Regions from separate parts of the Streptomyces sp. 3214.6 genome, predicted to be linked through region 1. Evidence: riboswitches for the same ligand, from Rfam matches in the RefSeq annotation. Region 1 holds a riboswitch; the other holds the start of a gene.
The links. A riboswitch is a leader RNA that binds a small molecule or an ion and turns the genes downstream of it on or off. The one in region 1 is predicted to bind glycine.
Positions count from the first base shown of each region.

Region 1 (15,163 bases):
TTCCTCGACGACGTGACGGTCTCTCGTCGCCATGTGGAGTTCCGGCGCAACCCGGACGGCACGTTCCGGGTTGCGGACGTCGGCAGTCTGAACGGCACGTATGTCAACCGGGAGCGGATCGACGAGGTCGCTCTGTCGAACGGTGACGAGGTGCAGATCGGCAAGTACCGGCTGGTCTTCTACGCGAGCCAGCGGGGCTACTGACCTTCCCCCGGACACCGTCCGGGGGGACCCCAGGGAAGGTCCATGCTTCGAACACCGAGGGGCGGTGCCGGCCACGGCGCCGCCGCCGCGGACGGTGGTCCGATGAGCATCGGCACCGTGTTGAACGCGCTGCGTGACGAGTTTCCCGAGGTCACCATCTCCAAGATCCGTTTCCTGGAGTCGGAAGGGCTCGTCGAGCCGCAGCGGACCCCGTCGGGGTACCGCAAGTTCAGCGCGGAGGACCTCGAGCGCCTCGGTCACGTACTGAGGATGCAGCGGGATCACTATCTGCCGCTCAAGGTCATCCGTGAGCATCTGGACGCCATGGAGCGCGGTGAGGCCGTGCCGTTGCCGTCCGTCGGCCGGCAGCGGGACGGCGAGGCGGTGCTGGAGCCCTCGGAGGGTCCCACCGTCGCCCGGATCGGCCGGTCCGAGCTGCTGGCGGCTGCCGGAATCGGTGAGCCGGAGCTCGCGGAGTGGGAGTCGTACGGGCTCGTCGTGCCCTTGGAGGACGGGGTCTACGACGCCGAGGCGGCCACGGTGGCCGCGCTCGTGGCGGAGCTGGGCAGGTTCGGGATCGAGCCTCGGCATCTGCGTGTGATGAAGGCTGCGGCCGATCGTGAGGCCGGGCTCGTGGACCAGGTGGTGGCTCCGCTCAGGCGTCACCGCAATCCGCAGACCAGGGCCCATGCGGAGGCCCGTACGAAGGAACTCGCGGGGCTCACGGTGCGGCTGCATGCTGCGCTGGTGCAGACCGCGCTCGGGGTGCGGCTGCCCTGAGCGGGCGGTTTCGCCCAGGGGGGATCGGTCACCCGTTCCCGGCCCGACTACCCAAACGTCCCGGGCACGGCCTAGGGTTGCTGTGTGAACGAGCTCGATGTCGTAGGTGTCCGGGTCGAGATGCCCTCCAACCAACCGATCGTGCTGCTGCGCGAAGTGGGAGGCGACCGTTACCTTCCCATCTGGATCGGACCGGGGGAGGCGACGGCCATCGCCTTCGCCCAGCAGGGCATGGCCCCCGCGCGACCGCTGACCCACGACCTGTTCAAGGACGTGCTGGAGGCCGTCGGCCAGGAGCTCACCGAGGTGCGCATCACGGATCTGCGCGAGGGCGTCTTCTATGCGGAGCTGGTCTTCGCCAGCGGGGTCGAGGTGAGCGCGCGGCCGTCCGACGCCATAGCGCTGGCGCTGCGTACGGGGACGCCGATCTATGGCAGTGACACGGTGCTCGACGACGCGGGGATCGCCATCCCGGACGAGCAGGAGGACGAGGTGGAGAAGTTCCGCGAGTTCCTCGACCAGATCTCGCCCGAGGACTTCGGCACCAGCAACCAGTAGTCGGCACACAGGCGTGACACGGGCGTCCCGTACGGGGCGCCCGTCCTGTTCACGGCAAATGCCGGCGGCGAGTGAGAGCGTCCTACGGCTCGTTCTCGGCGCATTCGGCTAGCCTTTCCCCGCGGTGGGGTACGGGAAACCACTCCTAGGGTGATTATCACTCGGCGTGCCGAGTGTGGCGATCGTTGACGCACCCCTGGTGACTGCCTACCGTCGAGAAGGCAGGTCAAGGACGGAGGTCGGCGTGAGAAGCAGCGGCGACGGTACGGCTGGGGGTGCCCCCGGACTCGGTGTCGGGGGGAGCGGTCCGTACCCTCCCCCAAGCTCTCAGCTGCGCTCGGGCAGGGGGTATCCCCCGCACGGCAGCGCGGCCGATCACGCCCCTCATCGACCGGCGGCCGTGCCGAGCAGCGGAGGGGCGACATCCATGGCGTCCGAGCAGATCGGCTATCGCGGCCCGACGGCCTGTGCGGCCGCGGGCATCACCTATCGGCAACTGGACTACTGGGCCCGCACCGGGCTCGTCGAGCCGAGTGTGCGGCCCGCCCACGGGTCGGGTACGCAGCGGCTGTACAGCTTCCGGGACGTTGTCGTCCTGAAGATCGTCAAGCGTTTCCTCGACACCGGGGTGTCGCTGCAGAACATCCGCACCGCCGTCCAGCATCTGCGGGAGCGCGGGTTCAGCGACCTGGAGCGCATGACGCTGATGAGCGACGGCGCCACGGTCTACGAATGCACCTCTCCGGACGAGGTGCACGCGCTGCTCCAGGGCGGTCAGGGGATCTTCGGGATCGCGGTGGGCGTGGTGTGGCGGGACGTCGAGAGCGCACTGTCGCAGTTGCACGGTGAGCGGGTCGACACCGGTGAGACGCTCGTCGGGCACAACCCGGCGGACGAGCTGGCACGTAGGCGCAACCGGGCGGTCTGAGGCTCGTCGCGCGACGTGAGGGGCGGCTGTACGACCTCATTGTCAGTGGTGTGGTGCAGCATCGGACATGTGAGAAACGCGCCCACGATCCTGCACCTCGACATGGATGCCTTCTTCGCGCAGGCGGAGCAGGCGTCCAAGCCGAGTCTGCGCGGGAAAGCCGTGGTCGTGGGCGGTCTGGGGCCCCGCGGAGTGGTCGCGACCGCCTCGTACGAGGCGCGGGTCTTCGGGGTGCACTCGGCGATGCCCATGGCCCAGGCGCGCAGGCTGGCTCCCAACGCCGCCTATCTCGCTCCGCGCTTCGCGTTCTACCGGTCGATCAGCGACCAGGTCATGGAGCTGCTCGGGGCGCTGTCGCCGCTGGTGGAGCCGTTGAGTCTGGACGAGGCCTTCGTGGACCTGGAGGCCGGGGAAGCGGCCTGGGACAGCGAGTCGGCGCGACTGGCGGGCATCAGGCTGCGCGCGGACATCCGGGCGGTCACCGGGCTCACGGGTTCGGTGGGTCTGGCCTCCTGCAAGATGCTCGCGAAGATCGCCTCGGAGCAGGCGAAACCCGACGGTCTCGTGCTGATCGAGCCGGGCACCGAGCGGGCGCTGCTCGGGCCCATGTCGGTGCGGACCCTGCCGGGGGTCGGCCCGGCGACCGGCGACCATCTCAGGCGGGCCGGGATCACCACGGTCGACGAGATCGCCGAGGCCGGTGAGGACGAGTTGGTTCGGCTTCTGGGCAAGGCCCATGGGCATGCCCTGTACGCCATGGCGCTGGCGCATGACGACCGGCCCGTGGTGGCCGAGCGGGAGACCAAGTCGGTGTCGGTCGAGGACACGTACGACGTGGACATCCACGATCGGGTCCGGGTCGAGCTGGAGGTGCAGCGGCTGGCGGACCGGTGTGTGCGGCGGCTGCGGGGGGCGGGTCTGTCGGGGCGGACCATCGTGCTGAAGGTGCGGCGGTACGACTTCTCCACGCTCACCCGGTCCGAGACCCTGCGCGGTCCCACGGACGAGCCGGCGGTGATCCGGGAGGCGGCGGCCCGGTTGCTGGAGTCCGTGGACACGACGGGCGGGGTGCGGCTGCTCGGTGTGGGCGTCAGCGGGCTGGCGGACTTCACGCAGGAGGACCTGTTCGCACAGGCGGCGGAGGAGCGGGCGGAAGGGCCCGAGGAGGAACTCGCGGACGAGCCCGTCGGCGAGGAGCCGGTGCCGGTCGAGCACCAGTGGCGGCCGGGACACGACGTGCGGCATGCCGAACTCGGCCACGGGTGGGTGCAGGGCAGTGGGCTGGGCCGGGTCACGGTGCGCTTCGAGACGCCCGAGTCGGAGCCGGGCCGGGTGCGGACGTTCCGGACCGACGACCCGGAGCTGGAGCCGGCGGATCCGCTGCCACTGGTGCGGCGAATACCTGACGAGGACGGCCGGACCGGGAACTCTCGGCGAGACGAATCAGTTACACAGAGTGAAGCGGCTCGCGGTGTGGGGTGAGTCGGAGGGGTGGCGGTGTCCTGAGAGGTGGCGCCGGTAGAGGAGGGTGAAAGCCGGATGAAATTGCACGGAGGTCGGGTCGTGGACGCGGGTGGGGTGTCGCCGGAGCGTGAGGCGGAGATGCGGCAGGTGGTGGATCGGGTCGCCCGCTGGTCCGTAAACCGGAGCGACGTGGTCGGGCTGCTCCTCGTCGGGTCATGTGCGCGTGGTGCCGCGCGTCCCGATTCGGACGTCGATCTCGTGCTGTTGTCGACGGCCGCTGACCGGTACGGTGCCGACGACGCGTGGGCGGGTGAGCTGTCCCTGGGGGAGCTGGTCCGTGTGCGGGAATGGGGGCCCATCACCGAATGGCGGTATGTCACCGCTTCCGGTCTGGAAGTGGAGGTGGGCGTCGGTTCTCCCGGCTGGGCGCGGGCCGATCCGGTCGACGACGGCACGCGGAACGTCGTGACGGACGGCGCCCGGCCGCTGTACGACCCTACCGGGATCCTCCGGGAGCTGATACAGGCCTGTGCCTGAGGGGCTCAACTCTCGTCCGTGCCCGCGAGCCGGCCGAAGTCGTGGTCGGGGAGCGGAGGCGGGGCGGCCACGTCGAGGCCGTAGTGGTGGTAGAGCTGGAGTTCCTGTTCCGGAGAGAGATGGCGGCCCACGCCGAAGTCCGGGGCGTCCTTGATCAGAGCCCGGTCGAAGGGAATGTGCAGGGTGCCCTCGACCAGCTCGCTGGGCTCCAGAGGGACGAAGGCGTCGCGGGAGAACAGACCGGTGCGTATGGCCGCCCACTCCGGCACTCCGGTGGCGTCGTCGAGGTAGACCTCGTCGACGGTGCCGATCTTGGTGCCGTTGCGGTCGAATGCCTTGCGGCCGATCAGGTTGCGCGGATCGATGTCGGTCTGCACGGGCCCTCCACATGGTCGCAACTCATCCGTAAGCACTACAAAAGAGCACTTTGGGACGGGCGGCCACTCGAGAGGGTGGCGTTGACCTCGCTGGTAGTCTGACAACGGCTGCTGACCCCGTGCGGGAGAGTCCTCCGGACACCATCGGAGGCGCCGAAGGAGCAAATCCTCCCCGGAATCTCTCAGGCTCACGTACCGCACGGACGAGGTCACTCTGGAAAGCAGGGCGGGTGCCGACGGCGTCGACGGCGTCCGCTCTCACCGACGGTGAAAGCCGGCTGTCCTCGGGCGGCCGGTGAAGCTCTCAGGTTGAGATGACAGAGGGGGAGGCCGTCCGGGTACCCGCGCCGTGGTGACCCTCGAAGGTCGTCAGACCAGGAGGCCTCAGAAATGACCGCCGATCGCATTCCGCTCTCCGAACTCGAACAGGGAATCCCCTTCGAGCAGCGCCACATCGGGCCCGACCTCGAGGCGCGGGCCAAGATGCTCGCGCAGGTCGGCTACGGCTCGCTCGACGAGCTCACCGCCGTCGCCGTCCCGGATGTGATCAAAAACGCCGACACTCTGGACCTGCCGGGCGCGCGCACCGAGGCCGAGGTGCTGGCCGAACTGCGCTCGCTGGCCGACCGCAACCAGGTTCTCGACTCGATGATCGGGCTCGGGTACTACGGGACGTTCACGCCGCCCGTCATCCTGCGCAACGTCATGGAGAACCCGGCCTGGTACACGGCCTACACGCCGTACCAGCCGGAGATCTCGCAGGGTCGGCTCGAGGCGCTGCTGAACTTCCAGACCATGGTCGCCGAGCTGACCGGGCTGCCCACCTCCGGTGCGTCGCTGCTCGACGAGGGCACGGCCGCCGCCGAGGCCATGGCGCTGTCCCGGCGGATGGGGAAGAACAAGAAGGGCCTCTTCCTCATCGACGCGGACGTGCTGCCGCAGACCATCGCCGTGATCGAGACCCGGGCCGAGCCGACCGGCGTGGAGGTCGTCGTCGCGGACCTGAGCGACGGCATTCCGGCGGAGCTCGCCGGGCGCGAGATCAACGGCGTGCTCGTGCAGTACCCCGGAGCCTCCGGTGCGGTGCGTGACCTCAAGGCGATCGTCGACGAGGCACACGGGCTCGGCGCGCTCGTCACGGTGGCCGCGGATCTGCTCGCGCTGACGCTGCTGAAGTCGCCCGGTGAGCTGGGGGTGGACATCGCGGTCGGCACGACGCAGCGGTTCGGGGTGCCGATGGGCTTCGGCGGGCCGCACGCCGGCTACATGGCCGTCCACGAGAAGTTCGCGCGCAGCCTGCCCGGGCGGCTCGTGGGCGTGTCCGTCGACGCGGACGGGCACAAGGCCTACCGGCTCGCACTGCAGACGCGTGAGCAGCACATCCGGCGTGAGAAGGCCACGAGCAACATCTGCACGGCGCAGGTGCTGCTGGCGGTGATGGCGGGCATGTACGCCGTCTACCACGGGCCGGAGGGGCTGCGGGCGATCGCCCTGCGCACCCACCGGTACGCGGCGATCCTCGCCGCCGGGCTCGAGGCCGGCGGAGTCGAGGTCGTGCACGGGTCTTACTTCGACACACTGACCGTGCGGGTGCCGGCGAAGGCCGCCGAGGTCGTCGCCGCCGCGCGGAAGCAGGGGGTCAACCTGCACCTCGTCGACGCCGACCAGGTGTCGATCGCCTGCGACGAGACGACCGGGCGGGCGCAGGTGGCGGCGGTCTGGGCCGCCTTCGGCGTGGACGGCGACATCGAGTCGCTCGACACGGCCACCGCCGACGCCCTGCCCGCCGGGCTGCTGCGGTCCGACGCGATTCTGACCCACCCTGTCTTCCACCGGCACCGCTCCGAGACCGCGATGCTGCGCTATCTGCGCAGGCTCGCCGACCGGGACTACGCGCTGGACCGGGGCATGATCCCGCTGGGCTCCTGCACCATGAAGCTCAACGCGACCACCGAGATGGAGCCGGTCACCTGGCCCGAGTTCGGGCAGTTGCACCCCTTCGCGCCGGCCGAGCAGGCGGAGGGCTACCTCACACTCATCCGTGAGCTGGAGCAGCGGCTCGCCGAGGTCACCGGGTACGACAAGGTGTCCCTGCAGCCGAACGCCGGGTCGCAGGGGGAGCTGGCGGGGCTGCTCGCCGTCCGCGGGTACCACCGGGGCAACGGGGACGAGCAGCGGACGGTCTGCCTGATCCCGTCCTCCGCACACGGCACGAACGCGGCCAGTGCCGTCATGGCGGGCATGAAGGTCGTCGTCGTGAAGACCGCCGAGGACGGCGAGATCGACGTCGAGGACCTGCGGGCGAAGATCGAACAGCACCGGGACGAGCTGGCGGTGCTGATGATCACCTACCCGTCCACGCACGGCGTCTTCGAGGAGCACGTCGCGGACATCTGCGCGCAGGTGCACGAGGCGGGCGGGCAGGTGTACGTCGACGGCGCCAACCTCAACGCGCTCGTCGGGCTCGCCAAGCCGGGGCACTTCGGCGGGGACGTCTCGCACCTGAACCTGCACAAGACGTTCTGCATCCCGCACGGCGGTGGCGGCCCGGGGGTCGGGCCGGTCGCCGTACGGTCGCATCTGGCGCCGTATCTGCCGAACCACCCGCTGCAGCCCGCCGCCGGGCCGGAGACGGGTGTGGGGCCGATCTCGGCGGCTCCCTGGGGCTCTGCCGGGATCCTGCCGATCTCCTGGGCCTATGTGCGGCTCATGGGCGGCGAGGGGCTCAAGCGGGCCACGCAGGTCGCGGTGCTCAGCGCCAACTACATCGCCAAGCGGCTGGAGCCGCACTATCCGGTGCTCTACACCGGCCCGGGCGGGCTGGTCGCGCACGAGTGCATCATCGACCTGCGGCCGCTGACCAAGGCGACCGGGGTGAGCGTCGACGACGTCGCCAAGCGGCTCATCGACTACGGATTCCACGCGCCGACGATGTCGTTCCCGGTGGCCGGGACGCTGATGATCGAGCCGACCGAGTCCGAGGACCTCATCGAGCTGGACCGTTTCTGCGAGGCGATGATCGCCATTCGCGCGGAGATCGAGAAGGTCGGGGCCGGCGAGTGGCCGGCCGAGGACAACCCGCTTCGGGGCGCCCCGCACACCGCGGCCGCGCTCGGCGGGGAGTGGGTGCACGCGTACACGCGTGAGGAGGCCGTCTTCCCGGCCGGGGTCTCCGCCGCCGACAAGTACTGGCCGCCGGTTCGCCGGATCGACCAGGCCTTCGGCGACCGGAACCTGGTCTGCTCGTGCCCCCCGCTGGACGCGTACGAGGACTGAGCGGGCGAGGCGCTGCTCGGCTGGGGTTGCCCAGCCGAGTCGCCGTCCTTGCCGATGATCGGGGCACCTCCCGGTGACCGGGCAGGGCCGGTCCGGGGCGGCTGCGGTCGGGGGTGCGCGGGGCACGGCGGTGATCCCGACTCTTCTGCGCGCTGCGGAGTCGCTCAGGTCCCGGCCCGCGAGCCGGACGTGTTCGGCCCGCTCACGGGCCAGGGTCTCGCGGCGCTGAGCCAGGAGTCCGTCGCACCTCTAGCGACGCGCCCCCCACGGCGTTCTGTGCCGTGGGCGGTGACTCTAGTCGGTGGCCAGGGACACCTCGGTCGCCTTGATCAGCGCGATGACGTCGGAGCCCACGAAGAGACCGAGGTCGGTGGCCGCGTCCTTGGTGATCGCCGCGGTGAGTTCGCCGCCCGCCACGGTGATCTTCACCGCGGCCATGGCGCTGCCGATCACGAGACCGGTGATCGTGCCGGGGAGCCGGTTGCGGATCGAGAGGCCGTCGACCGGGCCGGTGGCCAGCGAGACCTCCGTCGACTTCACCAGCGCGCGGACGGCGGTACCGGTGGTGAGGCCGAGGTGGTTCACGGCCTCCAGTGTGATGGCCGCCGTGACGTCCTGGCCGCCGGCCAGGCGGATCGTGACGGTGGCCATGACCTCGCCGGGGTGGACGGCGGTGACGGTGCCGGGGAGCTGATTGCGGATGCTCAGGGTCATGGGCACCAACGGTAGGGCTCCGCTCGGTTTATGCCGGGTATGCGTGGATCTGCGTCGCCTTGACGCTTACCCAGACCCTCGCACCCGGGTGCGGGTCGAGCTCCGCGGCGGCGACCAGGAGGAGGCCGCCGCCCGTCGTCGTTCAGGTGCGGTCGATGTGTACGTTTGTCGACTTCACGCGGGCCGTGGCCTCCATGCCGACCTCCAGTCCCAGTTCCTCGACGGCCTCGCGGGTGAGCAGGGAGACCAGACGGTGCGGGCCGGCCTGGATCTCCACCTGGGCGGCGACGTCGCCGAGCTTGATCGCGGTGACGATGCCGGGGAAGGCGTTGCGGACCGAGGTGTACGGGGTGTCCTCGGCGGGGCCGTCGGCCCGGGCGAGTGCCACGGAGAAGGCGGCGAGGTCCTTGCCGTCGATGAGGCGCCGTCCGGCCTCGTCGCGATGGGTCGCCACCCGGCCGGCGTCGGCCCAGCGGCGTGCGGTGTCGGGGCTCACGCCGAGCAGCCGTGCCGCCTGGCCGATTGTGTAGCTCTGCATGCCGGTCACGATAGGGCCGCGAGCGGCAGGTGGTGGACGTGGGGCGGGGACCGGGTCGTGGAGGTGCCGAGCGCGACCGCGGGGGACGGTCGGTCGACCACGGCAGAGCCCGCGCGCGCCGACCGCGCTCACGGCGGCATGCGCACGGCCGACCTGACGGTTGATGCCCGGCTTGCCGCGGTCTGCGCACTCGTCCACATGAACCCCGCCCACCAGCGCACCCTGGCCGTCCTCGGCGCCGCGAGCGGTACCGGCGAACGCACGGTGGAGCGGGGTCGGGCCGAGGCGCAGGACATCGGCCGGATCGAGCGGAAGTCCCGCCTCGGCAGCCGGGCGGGGTTCGCGGACGGCCCCCTTCGGAGCGGGCTGGACAGGCGCTGCGGCCGGCTGGGGCGCGCTGCGGCTGAAGACAGCGGCCGGGGACAGAGGGGGCGTGGTGGACGCCGACGCGCTCGCTGTCGAGTGGCCCAGGTCAAGGGGCCATTGTGCCGCTTCGGCGGACGGGCCTCAGGGCGGATCGTGGTGCGGCCGCCGCGGCGGAGGCCGTTCGGCGGGAGTCAGGGGCGCCGAGTGTCCTTCAGGGCAGGCCGGAGGCCTTGAGGATCGCCTGTGCGATCGGGTCGTCGATCTCGTGACGCAGGCGCTCCAGTACCTCTGCGCCTTCCCGCAGGGTGCCGCGTTCCAGGGAACGGCGTGCTCCTGTGTCGAGTTCGTGCCAGAGCAGCGGGTCTCCGGTGAGCACCCGGGGGTCCAGCTCCAGCCGGTGTCCGTGGGCGTCGGACAGGACCAGGTGGGCGGAGGCCCCGGCGTACTGGCGTACGGCGACCAGCGCGTCGGTGCGCACCTGGCGCCGACGGACCGGGCCGCTGACGGCCAGCAGGCCGGGGCCCGCGGCGACCCTCGGGGGGAGGAGCACGGCGAGGACGCCGGCGGAGAGGGTCAGCCACAGCAGGGCACGGGGAAGGGTGAGGGTCTCCGCGTCCCAGTCGACCAGGAACGTCAGAGCGCAGAAGCCGAGCGCGCAGCCCGTCGCGAGCCGGACGTCGGCGCGCCGGCGGCGGTCGACGGTCGGGTACGCCGGTGCACCGCCGCCGCGGCCTTGCCCCTGCCCTGCTTCCGGCCCTTGCATGAGCCCGAAGGTAGGCCGCTCCGGGGGCCGGGGGGAGGGGTGCTGACGGGGTTCTGACGTTGTCCGGCCGGATTCTTACGCGTTTCTGACGATGCCGGGTCCCGGGATCAGCCGGTGTGGACGCGGGGACGGCGGGCGCGGTCCGGTTCCGCCTCGCGCAGGACCTCGCGGGTGACCGGGGCGACCTCGCCCTGGCCGAAGAGGAAGAAGCGCAGGAAGTTGGCGAAGGGGTTGCCCTCGGTCCACTCGAAGTAGATGTGCGGGAGGCAGCCGGTGGAGTCGCGGGTGTGCAGGAGCAGCGCGGCCAGGGCGTTGGAGATGGAGGACGACTCCAGGGTCAGGACGCGGTAGCGGTTGTGCAGGACCTCTCCGCGCACGGTGAGACCGGACTCGAACTCGGACGGGTCGACGACGGTCACCTCAACGAAGACGAAGTCCTCGCCGGGAATGTCGTTGTCCTCGCGGATCTGCTCGATCTTGTCGCGGTACTCGGCCTTGTCGCGCTGGTCGGGCTCGTTGGCGATGAACCGTATTTTGCGGCTGGCCATGTCCCGGATGAAACGTTCCGCCATGTCGTCGAGCGTCACGCTGGTCACGCGGAGCTCGAAGGCGCGGGCGAGGCGGGAGAGCAGGGAGACGAGGATGATGCCGGCGATGAAGCAGGCGCCGATCTTCACGCCGTCGGGGCGTTCGATGACGTTCACGACAGTGACGTAGAGCAGGACCGCCGAGACGACGGCGAAGCCGATGGTCCAGCCGCGTTGCTGGGCGCGGCGGGCGGCGATGGTCACGGCGATGGCCGCGGAGGACATCAGGACCAGGACGCCGGTGGCGTAGGCGCCGCCCTGGGCGTCGACGTCTGCGTCGAAGATCCAGGTGACCAGGAAGGCGATCAGGGTGAAGACGATGACCATGGGGCGCACGGCGCGGGCCCAGTGCGGGGCCATGCCGTACCGGGGGAGGTAGCGGGGCATCAGGTTGAGCAGTCCGGCCATGGCGGAGGCGCCGGCGAACCAGAGGATGGCGATGGTCGAGACGTCGTAGACCGTGCCGAAGGCGTTGCCCAGGTACTCGTGGGAGAGGTAGGCGAGGGCGCGGCCGTTGGCCTGGCCGCCGTCCTCGAACTCCTTCTCCGGGATCAGCACCGTGGTGATGAAGCTGGTGGCGATCAGGAAGACGCTCATGATCAGGGCAGCGGTCGTCAGCAGCTTCTTGGTGTCCCGGATGCGGCCCTCGGGGTTCTCCGGGGTGTCGTCCGGGTCGCCCTGGACGTGGGGCATGACCGCGACGCCGGTCTCGAAGCCGGACAGACCCAGCGCCAGCTTGGGGAAGACCAGCAGGGAGACGCCGATCATCGCGAAGACGTTGCCGTGCTCGGCGGTCAGGGCGTTGGACCAGTCGGTGACCACATGGCCCTCGGTGAGCACGTGCCACAGGCCCACGGCCACCACGACCGCGTTCAGGCCGAGGTAGACGACCACCAGGGCGACGGCGACCCCGATGGCCTCCAGGAAGCCCTTGAGGAACACCGCGCCGAGCAGGGCGACGAGGATGAGCGTGATCACCATCTGCTGGTCGTGCAGGGTGCCGGTGAGGTGCGGGTTCTCGACCAGGTGGGTCGAGGCGTCGGCGGCTGACAGGGTGATGGTGATCAGGAAGTCGGTGGCGGCGAAGCCCAGCAGGGTCAGGACGAACAGCTTGCCCTTCCAGAAGGACAGCAGCCGCTCCAGCATGGCGATCGAGCCCTCGCCGTGCGGGCTCTCCTCGGCAACCCGCCGGTAGACCGGCAGGGCGCCCGCCAGGGTGACGATGACGAGCACGACGGTCGCGACGGGGGAGAGCAGACCGGCCGCGAGCGCGGCGATGCCCGGCTGGTAGCCGAGGGTGGAGAAGTAGTCGACGCCGGTCAGGCACATGACCCGGTACCAGCGCTGCCCCTTGGGCTCGGGCTTGGCCTCGGCGCTCGGGGCCGGCTGCTGAGCGTGCCCCTTGCCCATGTCGGACAGGCCCTCCAGCATCCAGGCGCGCAGGCGACTGGGGGGAGGGTGCTCGGTGGTGGCCATCGGCGTGCTCCTGATGTGCGGCTCAGCGTGTGGTTTCGGCCATCACGCGGACGGCGGCATCAGCGTAAGCGGAGAGTGACGCCTGAGCCCACGGATCATGGGCCGGACGGCGTCAAGCTTCCGTTAAGACTGGTCACGGGCCGGACGCCCGGCCCCCGGTGCGGATGGGCTCGTTTCCGGCCACGGGGGCTCGCGGCGCGCCGCGCTCCGTAATGTTCGCCACCGAATCCGAATGTTTCGGCGCCTTCGGTGATCCCTTCAGGCCTTGTTTCTTGAGCGGGCCCCTGGATTGCCTGTGTTCAAGGGGTTGCCACCCGTCGGAGGGTGTCTCTAGGGTGCGGCAGCAGCGAAGCTTTCTGGATCTGGTTCGAAACTTTCGATCAACAAGGAGCGCATGATGGGTGACCCGGCACTCTCCCGCCGCGGGTTCCTGGCGGCCTCCGCCGCGGCCGGTCTGAGCATGACGGCACTGAGCGCCTGCGGCGGCGACTCGGACGGGGGGTCGTCGGGGACGACCACGATCGAGTGGTGGAACATCTCCACCACCCAGCCGGCCAAGAACGTCTGGGCCGCTCTGGCCAAGCAGTTCGAGGCGCAGAACCCCAAGGTGAAGATCAAGATCGTCCAGTTGGAGAACGACGCCTACAAGTCGAAGATGACGGCGCTGACCGCCTCGGGGAAGCTCCCCGACATCTTCCACACCTGGGGCGGCGGTGTCCTGAAGCAGCAGGTCGACGCCGGGCTGGTCGAGGACCTCACGGACCGGACGAAGGAGTGGGGAGAGGGCCTGCTGTCGGTCGCCCGCGAGCCCTACCTGCTGGACAAGACGGTGTACGGCATCCCGTTCGACATCGGCATGATCGGGTTCTGGTACAACAAGGCGCTCTTCAAGCAGGCCGGCATCAGCGCCCCGCCCACCACCTGGAGCGGTTTCCTCGACGCCGTACGCAAGCTGAAGGCCGCCAAGATCACCCCGCTCGCCCTGGCCGGCAAGGAGAAATGGCCCGGCATGTACTACTGGGCGTACCTGGCGATGCGCACCGCCGGTGTCGAGGCCCTGCAGAAGGCCGGGGTCGACAAGGACTTCACCGGAGACGGGTTCGTCCAGGCCGGTCAGCACCTGAAGGACCTCGTCGATCTGCAGCCGTTCCAGAAGGGCTTCCTCGGCGCCGCTTACTCCAGCCCCACGGGCCAGGCCGCCGCCGTCGGCAACAGCAAAGCGGCGATGGAACTCATGGGCCAATGGGCGCCCTCGGTGGAGGCCGACTCGGGCAAGGGGCTCGGCGCGAACCTCGGCTTCTTCCCGTTCCCGGCGGTTGAGGGCGGCAAGGGTGTCATCACCGAGGTGTTCGGCGGGGGCGGCGGGCACGCCCTGCGCAAGGGCGCCCCGCAGGCGGCCGTCGACTTCCTGAAGTTCTTCGCCTCGGCCGCCACGGACACCGAACTGGTCAAGAAGACCGGAGTGCTGCCCGTCGTCCCGGCCGCCGACAGCGCCATCACCGACCCCAACGTCAAGGCCGTACAGGCGCAGCTGAAGGCCGCCACCGGCTTCCAGCTCTACCTCGACCAGGCGTACGCGCCCGCCCTCGGCCAGGAGGTCAACGACAGCGTCGCCGCCCTCATCGCCGGCTCCAAGTCACCGAAGCAGGTCACCGAGTCGATCACCAAGGTCGCGAAGGAAGAGCAGTAGCAGGCGATGACCTCCACCTTCCTCCCGGACAAGCGCAGCGGCCCGGACGTCCACCTCCCGCCCCCGGCCGCGGACAGCGGCCGGGGCCGGGCGCGGCGGCGGGCCCTGCACTGGCTCACCGCCGTCGGTTTCCAGGCGCCCGCACTGGTGCTGTTCGGCACGCTCGTCCTGCTGCCGATGCTGTTCGCGCTGTACGCCTCGTTCTTCCGCTGGGGCGGCTTCGGCATGCCCGAGGACTACATCGGCGGCGACAACTTCACCCGACTCTTCAAGGACCCGGTGTTCCTGGGCGACCTGTGGCGCTGCCTGCTCCTGGTCGGACTCTCGCTCCTCCTCCAGCTGCCGTTCGCGCTCGCCCTGGCGGTCGCGCTCAACCAGAAGATCCGCGGCCGGGCCGTGTACCGGATGCTGTTCTTCGCGCCGTACATCCTCTCCGAGGCGATCACCGGCGTCCTGTTCAGCATGATCTTCGCCCCGGACGACGGCCTCGCCGACCACGTCTTCGGCGCGATCGGGCTGGACGGGGTGGGCGGGCAGTGGTTCGCCGACCCCTCCACCGTCATGGCCACCCTCTTCCTGGTCATGACGTGGAAGTTCTTCGGCTTCCACATGATGCTCTACCTGGCCGGGCTCCAGTCCATCCCGGCCGAGTTGACCGAGGCGGCCCTGATCGACGGTGCCGGCCCCTGGCAGCGCTTCCGCAACATCACCCTGCCGCTGCTCGCGCCCACCCTGCGGATCAGCGTCTTCCTGTCGGTCATCGGCGCGATCCAGCTCTTCGACCTGGTGTGGGTCGTCACCGCGGGCGGTCCCGACCACCACTCCGAGACGATGGCCGTGACCATGTTCCAGTACGGCTTCAAGCGCTACCAGGTCGGCTACGCCAGCGCGATCAGCGTGGCCAT
Region 1 covers NZ_LT670819.1:8,242,248-8,257,410, forward strand. Annotated here, with positions in the region: gene B5557_RS37240 (FHA domain-containing protein) at 1-204, shown strand, start outside; gene ftsR (transcriptional regulator FtsR) at 247-984, shown strand; gene B5557_RS37250 (bifunctional nuclease family protein) at 1,069-1,542, shown strand; gene B5557_RS37255 (MerR family transcriptional regulator) at 1,787-2,470, shown strand; gene B5557_RS37260 (DNA polymerase IV) at 2,540-3,952, shown strand; gene B5557_RS37265 (nucleotidyltransferase domain-containing protein) at 4,073-4,471, shown strand; gene B5557_RS37270 (PRC-barrel domain-containing protein) at 4,477-4,848, opposite strand; glycine riboswitch at 4,961-5,056, shown strand; gene gcvP (aminomethyl-transferring glycine dehydrogenase) at 5,239-8,124, shown strand; gene B5557_RS37280 (TOBE domain-containing protein) at 8,419-8,838, opposite strand; gene B5557_RS37285 (TOBE domain-containing protein) at 8,981-9,376, opposite strand; gene B5557_RS37295 (hypothetical protein) at 9,954-10,505, opposite strand; gene B5557_RS37300 (APC family permease) at 10,613-12,568, opposite strand; gene B5557_RS37305 (extracellular solute-binding protein) at 12,966-14,258, shown strand; gene B5557_RS37310 (carbohydrate ABC transporter permease) at 14,265-15,163, shown strand, end outside.

Region 2 (15,163 bases), 5.2 Mb from region 1:
CGTCGACCGGCGAGTAAAGCTCGCTGACCGACTTGGTCGACTCCAGCTCACCGCAGGACTCGCCCGCGGTCACCGTGGCACCGACCTCCGGGAGCTGGACGAACACCACGTCGCCGAGCGCGTTGGCCGCGTGCTCCGTGATGCCGACCGTCGAGACGCCGTCCTCGGCGCCCGACAGCCACTCGTGCTCCTTGCTGTAGCGCAGCTGCTGGGGGTTGCTCATGGCCTGAATTCTCCTGTACGCGGGTGGGTGCTGATGAAGGGGGGACTGCTGGAACCGTGCGTGAGCAGCGGGAATGTGTGCGGTGTCACGCGCCCGGCCAGGCTCTTGGTCTCTACTTGTGGCGCTTGTAGAAGGGCAGCGCCACGACCTCGTACGGCTCGTGGGCGCCCCGGATGTCCACGCCGACGCCCGGGGTCCCCGGCGCCGCGTGGGCCGCGTCGACGTACGCCATCGCGATCGGCCTGCCGAGAGTGGGGGAGGGGGCGCCGGAGGTGACCTCGCCGATCACGGCGCCGCCCGCGACGACCGCGTACCCGGCGCGCGGGACGCGACGGCCCGCGGCGACCAGGCCGACGAGGACGCGCGGGGGCTGTTCCTGCGCCCGCGAGGCCGCCGCGGCGAGCGCCTCGCGCCCCACGAAGTCGCCGTCCTTGCCGAACTTGACCACCCGGCCCAGCCCGGCGTCGAACGGGGTGAGGGAGGTGCTCAGCTCGTGCCCGTACAGCGGCATGCCCGCCTCCAGACGCAGCGTGTCCCGGCAGGACAGGCCGCACGGGACCAGTCCGACGCCCTCGCCGGCCTTGGTCAGCGCCTGCCACAGCTCGACGGCGTGCTCCGGCTTCACGAACAGCTCGAAGCCGTCCTCGCCGGTGTAGCCGGTGCGCGCGATGAGCGCGGGGACGCCGGCGACGGTGCCGGGCAGACCGGCGTAGTACTTCAGGCCGTCGAGGTCGGCGTCCGTGAGGGAGGCCAGGATGCCGGGGGACTCCGGTCCCTGGACGGCGATCAGGGCGTAGGCGTCCCGGTCGTCACGGACCTCGGCGTCGAAGCCGGCGGAACGCTCCACGAGCGCGTCCAGCACGACCTGCGCGTTGGAGGCGTTGGCGACGACCATGAACTCCGCGTCGGCGAGCCGGTACACGATCAGGTCGTCGAGGATGCCGCCGTCCGCGCCGCAGATCATGGTGTAGCGGGCGCGGCCCACCCCCACGGCGGTGAGGTCGCCGACGAGCGCGAAGTTCAGCAGGGCGCCCGCCTGCGGACCGGTGACGGTGATCTCGCCCATGTGGGAGAGGTCGAACAGCCCGGCCTTCGTGCGGACGGCGTTGTGCTCGTCGCGCTCGGAGCCGTAGCGCAGGGGCATGTCCCAGCCGGCGAAGTCGGTCATGGTCGCGCCGAGCGAACGATGCAGCGCATCGAGCGCGGTGTGACGGAGTTCTTCGGTACTGCTCATCGGACGGTCGTCTCCCAAGGCATGACGGGCGAGGTGGTTCCTCCCCACTCCTCCCCATCTGTCATCGGAACCTGAGAGGTTCGCCATGACGGCCCGTTACGACGGGTCGGACATGGCTTGCACCTTGGGTGGGGCCGACCTCGTCGAGACAAGGGGCGGCCCGCTTTTCAGATGTGCCTCGCCCGCGCGGTAACGGGGACCTGAGAGATTCAAGGGAGGGACTTGCTCCTTCGGCGCCCCAGCGAAACTGCTGCTGAGGACTCTCCCGCGCGGATTCGAACGGCCGGTATGCAGTTGGCGCGGCCATCATTGCACGGCCCGCCCCGATCGCGGCAGGCCGCATCTGTAACCGGCCTGTGTCGGTACGCGCACGAAATCGCGAGGCGCCGCGCATTACCTTCTCTTTACGCTTGGCGGGGATGAGGACTACCTGACCCCAGGGGAGGACGATCACGGTGAACGAGGCGACCACGGCGAGGACCACGGCATTCGCGACCATCTCGGGGATCGCGCTGCCCGCGCAGCCCGGCGCCCAGGCCCGGGAGGCGTGCGGCCCGCAGCCCGAGCCAGTCGTCCGTGACCTGCGCGAGCGGGCCGGCCGCAGCCCGCACGGGCTGCTCTTCGGCCCCCGTGACCTGGTCGTGGTCACCGGGCTGCCCGGCAGCGGCAAGTCCACGCTCATGAAGCGGGCCGTGAGCGGCGTCCGCATCGACTCCCAGGACACCCGCGACCGCTGGGACGCCCGCGCGCCCCGCCTCCTGCCCTACGCCCTCTACCGCCCCCTCGTCCGCCTCGCCCACTACGCCGGACTGCGCCGGGCGCTGCGCGGCGGCAAGGGCGTCGTCGTGCACGACTGCGGCACGCAGGCCTGGGTGCGTGACTGGCTGGCCCGCGAGGCCCGCCGCCGCGGCGGCACCCTCCACCTGCTGCTGCTCGACGTCGGCGCGGACACGGCCCTGGAGGGCCAGCGCGAGCGCGGCCGGGGCGTCTCGCGGTACGCGTTCCTGCGCCACCGGCACGCCGCCGCCCGGCTGCTGCGCTCGGTGGAGAAGGGCCGGCTGCCCGAGGGCTGCGGCTCGGCGGTCCTGCTCGACCGCGACGCGGCCGACACGCTGCGCCGGATCGGATTCACAGGCTCTGAGGGCTCGGGCGGAACGCCCGGTACCCGCTAGCCTTTCAGCCACAGCAGAGTGAGCGGTTCTTAGCAGGCGGTAGGCAGATGGACTTCCCCCCGGCGGACTTCCCGACGGACTTCTCCGCGGACTTCCCGGCGCAGGCGCACCCCCATTCGCACGGCGGATGGCCCGGCAACGAGCTGGAGGAGGTGCTCTCCGTCTCCCTCGGCGTGCCGGGAGCCGGCGGCCGCATCGTGGAGGTGCTCGGCCGCAGCTTCGTCTGGGTGCCGCTGCCCAGCGGCGGCGGCCCGCACAGCGGCCCCCTCGACCTGCCCACCCTGGAGCTGGACGGCCAGGTGTACGTGCCGGTCTTCAGCTCCGAGGAGCAGTTCCGCCAGGTCGTCGGCTCGCACATGTCGTTCACGATCGCGCCCGCCGTGGAGTTCGCCCGCGGGCTGCCCCCGCAGGTCGGCATCATGGTGAACCCCGAGGGCGTGGTCGGCGTCCCGCTGCCGCCACCGGCCGTCGCCGAGCTGTGCCGGGCGGGCCGCACCCCGCTGGACGGCCCCGCGAGCGGCGGCCGCGTCCGCCTCTACGAGCCCGACTGGCAGGACGACCCGGTGGACTTCCTGGCCGCGGCCTCGGCGGAGTTCGAGTCCATAGGCGTGGTCCGCACGGCCCGCCGCTGCCTGGCCGCGATCGAGACGGCGGACCCGGTGATGTTCGTCGGCGTCGAACTCTCCCAGTGGGAGGGCGACCTGCGTGCACTCCCCCTGGAGGCCCTCGGCAGGGCCCTGGGCCGCACCTCGTCCCCCTGGCCGGTCAACCTGGTCCTCCTGGACGTCGCCCAGGACCCGGTGGGCGAATGGCTGAGGACCCGGGTAAGGCCCTTCTACACAAGGACCCACTGACAACTCCGTCGCAAGGGTTCACTGACAACTCCCTCAGGGGCAGCCGACTTGGGGGCGCGGGGAACTGCGCGATCAACCGCACACAACCCGCACCCGCCAACGCATCACAGGCCCCGAGCTCTTGGGCGCATAAGCTGGACCCCAACGCGGGGCAACTTCTCGAAGGGGCGATAAAAAGTGAGCGCTGGCACTGCCGCGACCGGCTCGGTCGAGCACATGCTGCGCCAGGTCACGCCCGGGCGCTACGACGCCTACGAGGCGCTCCTGCGCGCGCTCGCGACCCCCTCCTCCGGCCAGGTCTGGATGCTCCTGTGGCACGGCCAGGCCGGCTCCCCGGACGCCCAGTACGGAAACATGGAGGTCGAGGGCTACGGCTACGCGCCGTGCGTGACCTCCGCCCAGGAGCTCAGCGCGAGCGGCTGGAACAGGTCGTACGAGGTGGTCGACGGACTGGACGTGGCCCGCACCCTCTACCCCGACCACTACGGTCTCTGGCTGAATCCGCACGCTCCCGGCGGCGGCGTCGGCATCCCCTGGCTGGACCTGCGCAGGATCGCGACCGGCCTGGAGCGCCAGCCCGCAGGCCCGCTGCGGCTGTCCGAGCCCGGCATCGAGGTCCCGCAGTTCTATGCCCTGCTCGCGCAGAACGCCCACCGTACCCCGGTGGTCCGCGCGTTGCGCCGGGCCTGGGTACAGCCGGCGCTGGGCGCGCCCTACCTGGCCATCGGGCTCGACGTGTACGAGTCCTCGCCGCCGGCCGTGGACGCCGTACGGGCGATGATGCAGCAGTCCATCGGCGCGGTGCCGGACGGGCTGCCGGTGTCGACGGTGGCCATGACCGACGAGTACGACCCTGTCGTGATGTGGATGCGCGCCAACGCCCGGCCGTTCTACGACCGTGAGGCCCACGCTTCCGCCCCGGCCCAGGCGCCCGCGGGCGGTTACGGCTATCCGCCCACCGGACGCTACTGACCGCTGCCCGCCGATCTCCCCGTCGCCCCTCCTGTCGCCTTCACCCTTCCTTCCACTCCTGTTACGGGGTGGTTACCGGACGTCTTCGCGCGTAGATAGCGGCGATTAGTACCGGTTATGTCCGATCTGCCCCGACTAGTCCCCGTCCGGGGGGCGTTACCCGCCGTCCGGATAACGGAACCCCTCTACCCGGATCACGTTTACGCATCCATTCACGGCCAAGTCTGGCAACAGATCGCCAAAGCGTTGAAGACTCCCGCTCCAGGGGGCTTATCCCCTGCGTATTACGGACTGATCACGCCGCCACCGCGGCAAAGTGCGGGCCGGCTACCGCCGGTTGAGAGGGGTCCCTGCCAGATGACGGCACCATTGCACGAGCCGACCGCGGAAGCGGCCCCGAGCGCGGCCGAGGAAGCGGCGGTCGCCACCAGCGGCGCCAAGGCCGTTCAGGGCCGTTCCCTGGGCCGGATCGCCTGGGAGCGCCTCAAGCGGGACAAGCTGGCCCTCACGGGCGGCATCGTGGTGCTTTTCCTCGTCGTGATCGCGCTGCTCGCGCCGGTCATCACCGGGCTCCTGGACCAGGACCCGAACGAGTACCACGAGAACCTCATCGACCCGCTCTTCGGCACGCCCACGGGCTCCCTGGGCGGTGTCAGCGGCGACCACCTGCTCGGCGTCGAGCCGGTCAACGGCCGCGACATCTTCGCCCGCATCCTCTACGGTGCCCGGATCTCGCTGCTGGTCGGCTTCCTGTCCGCCGTGGTCGCCGTGATCCTCGGAACGGTGCTGGGCATCCTCGCCGGCTTCTTCGGCGGCTGGATCGACTCCCTGATCAGCCGGGTGATGGACGGTCTGCTGGCCTTCCCGCAGCTGCTGTTCATCATCGCGCTGGTCTCCGTCATGCCGAACCACATGCTGGGCCTCACCGGTTCCAGCGTGCGCGTCTTCGTGATGATCCTGGTCATCGGGTTCTTCGGCTGGCCCTACATCGGACGCGTGGTGCGCGGCCAGACGCTCTCGCTGCGTGAGCGCGAGTACGTCGAGGCCGCCCGGTCGCTGGGCGCGGGGCGGGTGTACATCCTGTTCAAGGAGCTGCTGCCCAACCTGGTCGCCCCGATCGTCGTGTACACGACGATGATGATCCCCACCAACATCCTCACCGAGGCGGCCCTCAGCTTCCTGGGCGTCGGCGTCAAGCCGCCGACCGCCTCGTGGGGACAGATGCTCTCGAGCGCGATCGACTACTACGAGTCCGACCCCATGTACATGGTGGTCCCCGGTGTGGCGATCTTCATCACCGTCCTGGCCTTCAACCTCTTCGGCGACGGCGTCCGGGACGCGCTGGACCCGAAGGCATCCCGCTGAACCGCTGACGCTCCGACGCACAGCACCTCAACCGTCCCGTGGCCTTCACACGGGGTCTCTCATCAATCCGGAGGATCCGAGATCGTGACTACCCAACGCACCTCAGGGCGGCGGAAGCAGGCATTTGCCGCTGCCGCCGCGGTCGCCGCGCTGCTGACCACGGCGGCGTGCGGCGGTGGCGGAGACGACGACAAGGGCTCGAGCACCGGCGCCGCCGGCTTCGACGCCGCGAACAACAAGGTCGCTCAGGCTTCGCTGGCCAAGAAGGGCGGCACGCTGAAGTTCGGCAGTGCCCAGGACGCCGACTCGTGGGACACCACGCGCGGTTACTACGGCATGATGTGGAACTTCGCCCGCTACTACAGCCGCCAGCTCGTCACGAACAAGGCGGAGCCGGGCAAGGCCGGCGCGGAGCTCACCCCGGACCTCGCCACGGGTCTCGCCAAGGTCTCCGCCGACGGCAAGACCTACACGTACACGCTGCGCGACGGCGTCACGTGGGAGGACGGCAAGCCGATCACGTCCAAGGACGTGAAGTACGGCATCGAGCGTGTGTGGGCGCAGGACGTGCTGTCCGGCGGTCCGACGTACCTGAAGGACGTGCTGGACCCCAAGGGCGAGTACAAGGGCCCCTACAAGGACACGTCCGCGGACAAGCTGGGTCTGAAGGCCATCGAGACGCCGGACGACAAGACCATCGTCTTCAAGCTGCCGCAGGCCAACTCGGACTTCCAGGAGATGCTGGCGCTGATCTCGGCCTCCCCGGTCCGCCAGGACCAGGACACCAAGGCCAAGTACCAGCTGCACCCGTTCTCCTCCGGCCCGTACAAGTTCCAGTCGTACAGCCCCGGCAAGGAGCTGACCCTGGTCCGCAACACGTCCTGGAAGCAGGCCTCGGACCCGGTCCGCAAGGCCTACCCGGACAAGATCAGCATCCAGTTCTTCTCGGACGCCAACCAGCTCGACCAGCGTCTGCTCAGCGGTGACCTGGACCTCGACCTGACCCAGACCGGCATGTCCCCGCAGGGCCGCACCACCGCCCTGAAGGAGCACAAGGCCAACCTGGACAACCCGGTCTCCGGCTACATCCGCTACGCGGTCTTCCCGCAGAGCGTCGCGCCGTTCAACAACATCGAGTGCCGCAAGGCCGTCATCTACGGCGCCGACCACGTGTCGCTGCAGACCGCCCGTGGCGGCCCGGTCGCCGGTGGCGACATCGGCACCAACATGCTGCCGCCGTCCGTCCCGGGCTCCGAGGGCCAGAAGTACGACCCGTACGAGATCGCCGGTGCCAACAAGAGCGGCAACGAGGCCAAGGCCAAGGAGGCCCTGAAGGCCTGCGGTCAGCCGAACGGCTTCAAGACCACCATCGCGGTCCGCAACAACAAGCCGGTCGAGGTGGCCACCGCCCAGTCCCTGCAGGCGTCGCTGAAGAAGATCGGCATCAACGCCGAGATCGACCAGTTCGACGGCTCGCAGACCACCGGCATCATCGGCAGCCCCTCGAACGTGAAGAAGAAGGGCTACGGCATCATCATCATGGGCTGGGGTCCGGACTTCCCGTCCGTCCAGGGCTTCGGTCTGCCGCTGTGGGACAGCAAGTACATCCAGCAGAGCGGTAACAACAACTACGCGCTGATCAACGACAAGGCGATCGACGGTCTGTTCGACACCTACGTCACCACCCTGGACAACGCGGGCAAGGCCAAGGTCGCCACGGAGATCAACCACAAGGTGATGGAGGGCGCGTACTACCTGCCCTTCGTCTTCGAGAAGTTCATCAACTGGCGCGGGGACAACCTGGCCAACGTCTACACGACCGATGGCTACAGCGGTCAGTACGACTTCGTGAACCTCGGTCTGAAGAACCCGCAGAAGTAAACCCGGCACACCCGCCGAACGGCACGAAAGGCAGGTGAAGGCCGGCGCGGCGTGATCGCGGGCCATCGGACGACCTCCGGTGGCCCGCGGTCCGCGGCGGGCCGAGAGCTGTGCTCGCTTACCTCATCAGGCGGTTGTTCGCCGCCGCAGTGATGCTCGTGGCCATCATCATGGTGGTCTTCGGCATCTTCTTCCTCGTCCCCAAGTGGGCGGGCGTGGACATCGCATTGAGCTTCGTGGGCAAGCAGGCCGACCCTGCCGCCGTCGAGGGCGTGCGCCAGAAGCTGGGTCTGGGTGACCCGATCTACTCCCAGGTCTGGGAGTTCTTCAAGGGCATCTTCGCCGGCCGCACCTACTCGGGCGGCGGAGACACCATCCACTGCGCCGCGCCCTGCTTCGGCTACTCCTTCCGCAGCGAGCAGGCCGTCTGGCCGGTGCTCACCGACCGCTTCCCGGTGACCCTGGGGCTCGCGCTCGGCGCCGCCGTGCTGTGGCTGATCTTCGGTGTCGCCGCGGGCGTGCTCTCCGCGCTCAAGCGGGGCACCCTGTGGGACCGCGGCGCGATGGTCGTCGCCCTGGCGGGTGTGTCGCTGCCCATCTACTTCACCGGCATGCTGAGCCTGGCGATCTTCGCCTTCGGGCTCCACTGGATCGACGCGCAGTACGTGCCGTTGGCGGACAGCTTCTCCGGCTGGCTCGGCGGCATGATCCTGCCGTGGATCACCCTCGCCTTCCTGTACGCGGCGATGTACGCCCGGATCACCCGCGCCACCATGCTGGAGATCCTCGGCGAGGACTACATCCGCACCGCCCGGGCGAAGGGCCTCAAGGAGCAGACCGTCATCGGCAAGCACGCCATGCGCTCGACGATGACGCCCATCCTCACCATGCTCGGCATGGACCTCGGCGCCCTCATCGGCGGCGCGATCCTGACCGAGTCCACGTTCAACCTGCCCGGTCTCGGCCGGGCCGTGCTGGACGCCATCCGCAACCAGGACCTGCCCATCATCGTGGGTGTGACCCTGATCACTTCCCTCGCGGTGCTCGTCGCCAACCTCGTGGTGGACATCCTGTACGCCGTGATCGACCCCCGAGTGAGGCTCACGTGACCGAACTCAGCAAGAGCGGAGCGGCCGTGGGCGAGCCCACCCCCGCTTCGCCCGCGCCGACGTCCTTCCTCGAAGTGCGCGACCTCAAGGTGCACTTCCCGACCGACGACGGCCTGGTCAAGTCCGTCGACGGGCTCAGCTTCCAGCTGGAGAAGGGCAAGACCCTCGGCATCGTGGGCGAGTCCGGCTCCGGCAAGTCGGTGACGTCGCTCGGCATCATGGGCCTGCACACCGCCGGTCAGTACGGCAAGCGCAAGGCCCAGATCTCCGGCGAGATCTGGCTGGACGGCACCGAGCTGCTGTCCGCCGACCCGGACTACGTGCGCAAGCTGCGCGGCCGCGAGATGGCGATGATCTTCCAGGATCCGCTGTCGGCGCTGCACCCGTACTACACGATCGGTCAGCAGATCGTGGAGGCGTACCGGATCCACCACAACGTCGACAAGAAGACCGCCAAGCGCCGTGCGGTCGAGATGCTCGACCGGGTGGGCATCCCGCAGCCGGACAAGCGGGTGGACAGCTACCCGCACGAGTTCTCCGGCGGTATGCGCCAGCGCGCCATGATCGCGATGTCGCTGGTCAACAACCCCGAACTGCTGATCGCGGACGAGCCGACGACCGCCCTGGACGTGACCGTCCAGGCGCAGATCCTCGACCTCATCCGCGACCTGCAGAAGGAGTTCGGCTCCGCGGTCATCGTCATCACCCACGACCTGGGCGTCGTCGCCGAACTCGCCGACGACATCCTGGTGATGTACGGCGGCCGCTGTGTCGAGCGGGGCCCGGCCGAGAAGGTGTTCTACGAGCCCCGGCACCCCTACACCTGGGGTCTGCTCGGCTCGATGCCGCGCCTGGACCGTGAGCAGCAGGAGCGCCTGATCCCGGTCAAGGGCTCCCCGCCCTCGCTGATCAACATCCCGTCCGGCTGCGCCTTCAACCCGCGCTGCCCGTACGCGGACCTCCCGAAGGACAACGTCACCCGCACGGTCCGTCCGGAGCTGGCCGAGGTCGGCAGCCGGCACTGGGCCGCCTGCCACCTGGGCAAGGAGCAGCGGGAGCGTATCTGGACCGAAGAGATTGCGCCGAAGCTGTGAGTGACGACGAGAAAGCGGTGACCATTCCCGCACAGGCCGACGGCTCCACGGAGCAGGGCGCGACCCTCACCGAGGACGCCGCCCCCGGCGAGGTGCTGCTGAAGGTCAGTGGGCTGCAGAAGCACTTCCCGATCAAGAAGGGCCTGCTCCAGCGGCAGGTCGGGGCGGTGCACGCGGTCGACGGCATCGACTTCGAGGTCCGCTCCGGCGAGACGCTCGGCGTCGTGGGCGAGTCCGGCTGCGGCAAGTCGACGATGGGCCGGCTGATCACCCGGCTGCTCGAACCGACCGGCGGCAAGGTCGAGTTCCAGGGCAAGGACATCACCCACCTCGGCGTGAACGGCATGCGTCCGCTGCGCCGCGACGTGCAGATGATCTTCCAGGACCCGTACTCGTCGCTGAACCCGCGCCACACCATCGGCACGATCGTCGGCGCTCCCTTCAAGCTGCAGGGCGTGACGCCCGAGGGCGGCGTCAAGAAGGAAGTGCAGCGGCTGCTGTCGGTCGTGGGTCTCAACCCCGAGCACTACAACCGCTACCCGCACGAGTTCTCCGGCGGTCAGCGTCAGCGCATCGGCATCGCCCGCGCGCTCGCGCTGAACCCGAAGCTGGTCGTGGCGGACGAGCCGGTCTCGGCCCTGGACGTGTCGATCCAGGCCCAGGTCGTGAACCTGCTGGACGACCTCCAGGAGGAGCTCGGCCTCACGTACGTGATCATCGCGCACGACCTCTCGGTGGTCCGGCACGTCTCGGACCGCATCGCGGTGATGTACCTCGGCAAGATCGTGGAGCTGGCCGATCGCGACCTGCTCTACAAGTCGCCGATGCACCCGTACACCAAGGCGCTCATGTCGGCGGTCCCGATCCCGGACCCGAAGCGCAAGAACGCCAAGAGCGAGCGGATCCTGCTCAAGGGCGACGTCCCCTCGCCGATCTCGCCGCCGAGCGGCTGCCGCTTCCACACCCGGTGCTGGAAGGCGACGGAGATCTGCAAGACCAAGGAGCCGGTGCTCGTCGAGCTGCGGCCCGGCCAGCAGGTGGCCTGCCACCACCCGGAGAACTTCGCGGACCAGGCTCCGCAGGACACCGTCCTGCTGACGGTCGCGAAGGAGGCGGCGGAGCTGGTGGCCGACGAGGTCCTCGCGGAGTCCGCGGAGACCTCGGCGGCGGTGGCGGCGGAGGTCGCGGAGGTCGCGGAGTCCGCGGAGACGGAGGCGGCTGCCGAGGAGACGTCCTCTCCCGAGGCCACGTCTGCTGCCGAGGAGGCTGCCGAAGAGCCGTCTGCCGCCGAGGAGGCTGCCGAAGAGCCGTCTGCCGCCGAGGAGGCTGCCGAGCCGGCCGGGACCGCGAAGGCCGAAGGCCAGGAGTCAACCGACAAGTAACGCATGACGAGTTGGCAAAGTCATGTACATGATTGAACGGGAGGGTCCAGAGTCATCCGTGTCCGACTTATCGGTACACGTTCGAAAGGGATGACCCATGAGACTCTCCCGTTCGTCACGCTTAGTCGCCGTCGCCACCGCGGCGGCTTCTTTCTTCGCCATCGCCGCGTCCTCCGCTCCCACCCCCGGATCGGCCGGTATCGGCGACTCGTACTTCCCTCAGCTCGGCAACGGCGGCTTCGACGCCCGCCACTACGACCTCGCCCTCGCCTACAACCCCGACACCGACCGCCTCGACGGCCGTACGACGATCACTGCGCGGGCCGGCCAGAGCCTCTCGTCCTTCGATCTGGACCTGCAGAAACTGGAGGTCACCCGGGTCGAAGTGGACGGCAAGCGGGCGCGGTTCACCCGCGACGGCGACGAGATCCGCATCACCCCGCGCGGAGCGATCCGCAAGGGAGCGACCTTCGAGGTGGCCGTCACCTACGGCGGCGTCCCCGAACCCCTCGGCGGCCCCATCGTCTTCGGCTCCGACTACGGCTGGATGAAGACCACCGACGGCGTCTTCGTCGCCTGCGAGCCCAACGCCGCGTCCACCTGGTTCCCGTCCAGCGACCACCCCTCGGACAAGGCCACCTACGACATCCACGTCAAGGCGCCGAAGGGCCTGACCGCCGTCTCCAACGGCCGGCTGGTCTCGACGTACGACAAGGGCGGCTCGACGTACACGCACTGGCGCGAGACGAAGCCGATGTCGAGCTACCTCGCGACCGCCACGATCGGGAAGTTCGACGTGAAGACCGGGACGACGCCCGGCGGCACCCCGATCTACGTCGCGATCGACCCGGTGCTCGCGAACAGCAACAACGTCGACGTGTACGGCGTCACCGCGGCCGCCACCGACTACTGGTCGCAGGTCTTCGGCCCGTACCCCTTCGAGGAGACCGGCGCGATCGTCGACGATATGCCGGAGGCCGGGTTCTCGCTGGAGGTGCAGTCCAAGCCGGTGTACTCGGCCGTCCGCAACGAGTCGACGATCGTGCACGAACTGGCCCACCAGTGGTTCGGCGACTCGGTCTCGGTCGCGCACTGGAAGGACATCTGGCTCAACGAGGGCTTCGCCACCTACGCCCAGTGGCTGTGGGCCGAGCACCAGGGCACCCGCTCGGCGCACGACTCCTTCCTGGCAGGCTACAACTCCCGCCCCGCCGACAACGCCTTCTGGCAGATCACCGTCGGCGACCCGCAGCGCGACACCATGTTCGCCTCCGCGGTCTACCAGCGCGGCGCGATGACCCTCCAGGTGCTGCGCGAGCGCATCGGCGACGCCGCCTTCTTCAAACTGCTCCCCGCCTGGACCGAGCTGCACCGCTACGGCAACGCGGACACGGACGACTTCGTCCGCCTCGCCGAGCGGATCTCCGGGCAGCAGCTCGACGACCTCTTCCAGACCTGGCTCTTCACCACAGGGAAACCCACCCTGTGATGCCGTACGGCCTGGGTTTGTAAGGTTCACAGTCGCTGCTGGGTGACAATGTAAGGGTGATCCAGCAGATCTTCAGTCCCTCCGTCCAGCACACGCTCGACCTCGTCGGCATCTTCGTGTTCGCCATCTCCGGCGCGCTGCTGGCCGTCCGCAAGAACTTCGACGTGTTCGGCATCGCCATGCTCGCCGAGGTCACCGCGCTGGGCGGAGGGCTGTTCCGGGACCTGGTCATCGGGGCCGTGCCCCCGGCGGCCTTCACCGACCTGGGGTACTTCCTCACGCCGCTGTTCGCCGCCCTGCTGGTCGTCTTCCTTCACCCGCAGGTGGAGCGCATCCAGACCGGCGTGAACATCTTCGACGCGGCAGGACTCGGCCTGTTCTGCGTCACCGGCACGACGAAGGCGTACGCCCACGGGCTCGGCCTCACCGCCTCGGCCACCCTGGGGCTCGCGACCGCCGTCGGCGGCGGCGTGCTGCGCGACGTGCTGGCCAACGAGGTGCCGTCACTGCTGCGCTGGGACCGCGATCTCTACGCGGTCCCGGCGATCGTCGGCGCCACCATGGTGGTGCTCTGCATCCGTTACGACGTGCTCACCCCGTTGGCCAGCGGTCTGGCCGCCGTCACCGCTTTCGTCCTGCGGCTTCTCGCGATGCGCTACCACTGGCGAGCGCCTCGCGCTTGGAATCGGCGTTCGACGGTGCGTGAGGAGTAGCACCGGCGGCGAGCCCGTGCTGGTTGAGCTGTGTCGTCAGCCACTTGAACGCCGGCACCACCTGCGGCCGCCACAGCGCCATGGTGTGGCCGCCCGCGTTCTTCGGGATGTAGATCACCTTCACGGTGGTCGGTGCCTTCGCCACCTTCTGCAGGGCCAGGCCCGCCTGATAGCCGTCGTTCGGCTCGCCGGAGACGTAGAGCGCCACGGCCGGCGGGGCGGTCGCCTTGCGGAGCATCAGGTACGGGTTGGTGGACTTGCGCAGCGCCGGGTCCTGGGCGGTGAGCGAGTTGGGCTCGCCGATGGGGTCGTTGTAGCCGGACAGGCTGACCGCGGCCCGGTAGCGGTTGGGGTGGGCGATGGCCAGCTTGACCGCGCAGTGCGCGCCGGCCGAGTAGCCGGCCACGGCCCAGCCCTTGGGCGCCGGCTGGGCCCGGAAGTTGTCCGTGACCATCTTCGGCACGTCGATGCTCAGCCAGCTGTCGGCGTTGACGGTGCCCGCCACGTTGGCGCAGCCGGTGTCGACGCCGGGCAGCAGCGTGGTGCGCGGTGCGATCAGGATGAACGGCGCGACCTTGCCCTTGCGCATCAGCGGCTCCAACTGCGTGGCCACGTGCATCGACCCGAACCAGGACTTCGCCGACCCCGGGTAGCCAGGCAGCAGCTCCACGACGGGGAAGGCCTTCTTCGCGTACGCGGGCTGGTTGTACTGCGGGGGCAGCCAGACGTAGACCTCGGCGTTGATGCCGGAGACGCGGCCCTTGAGCTGGGTGACGCGCACCCCCTGCAGGCCCGGACCCTTGGCCTCGCTGAACTTCTGCGCGACCTTGGGCAGCTTGTCCAGCGCGATGCCGCCGGTGCCGTCGGCGCCCAGGTCGGCGGCCTGCGCCACATGGTTGCCCGTGCCCAGGAGGTCGTCCCAGGTGTCGTACAGGTTGTTGCTGTTGTTGACCAGCACGAAGACCAGGGCGACGGCCGTGCCCTGCGCGAAGAACAGCATCAGCACCCGGGCGAAGGCCCGCAGGATCAGCGGTCCGCGCAGCCGCGACCACAGCAGCAGTGGCACTGCGACGGCGACGACGGACAGCGCGATCAAGGTGAAGAGGAACGGAGTCCCGGTGAGGCTCATGTCCTTGCAGAGGGAAAAAACGCCGTCGAGGTTACGGACGAGTTTGGACACTTACCAAGAAATTGCGGAACTCTCAAGAGAGTCTCATCCTCCCGTGCCTGCGGATGCAGCCCGCAGCGGCCTCGCCACCTGGGAAAGCTACCGCTTAGTAATCAACTGTTGTACCGTTCAGCCATGCCAGAAGCAGCTACCGCGGCCGCCCGGCGGGCCGTCATCGGCGACAGTGAGTTCGATCGCGACACCGCGCTCACCCCGCGAGCACCGGGGGTCTACGACATCGACCTCTCGGCCGGCTGGACGATCATCAGCGCCGTCAACGGCGGCTACCTCCTCGCCGTCCTCGGCCGAGCCCTCGCGGACGCCCTGCCGCACCGCGACCCCTTCACGATCTCGGCGCACTACCTCACCGCCTCCAGGCCCGGCCCCGCGGTCGTCCGCACGGACGTCGTCCGCACCGGCCGCACCCTGTCCACCGGCCAGGCCTCGCTCTTCCAGTACGACGAGGACGGCGCCGAGGTCGAGCGGATCCGCGTCCTCGCCTCCTAC
Region 2 covers NZ_LT670819.1:2,998,144-3,013,306, reverse strand. Annotated here, with positions in the region: gene gcvH (glycine cleavage system protein GcvH) at 1-223, opposite strand, end outside; gene gcvT (glycine cleavage system aminomethyltransferase GcvT) at 336-1,457, opposite strand; glycine riboswitch at 1,506-1,634, opposite strand; glycine riboswitch at 1,635-1,735, opposite strand; gene B5557_RS13390 (AAA family ATPase) at 1,913-2,629, shown strand; gene B5557_RS13385 (enhanced serine sensitivity protein SseB) at 2,677-3,483, shown strand; gene B5557_RS13380 (enhanced serine sensitivity protein SseB C-terminal domain-containing protein) at 3,700-4,455, shown strand; gene B5557_RS13375 (ABC transporter permease) at 4,813-5,820, shown strand; gene B5557_RS13370 (ABC transporter substrate-binding protein) at 5,905-7,701, shown strand; gene B5557_RS13365 (ABC transporter permease) at 7,812-8,810, shown strand; gene B5557_RS13360 (ABC transporter ATP-binding protein) at 8,807-9,904, shown strand; gene B5557_RS13355 (ABC transporter ATP-binding protein) at 9,922-11,286, shown strand; gene B5557_RS13350 (M1 family metallopeptidase) at 11,384-12,775, shown strand; gene B5557_RS13345 (trimeric intracellular cation channel family protein) at 12,832-13,488, shown strand; gene B5557_RS13340 (alpha/beta hydrolase) at 13,397-14,617, opposite strand; gene B5557_RS13335 (thioesterase family protein) at 14,792-15,163, shown strand, end outside.
Region 2: another riboswitch for glycine. It lies ahead of gcvT (glycine cleavage system aminomethyltransferase GcvT); the one in region 1 lies ahead of gcvP (aminomethyl-transferring glycine dehydrogenase).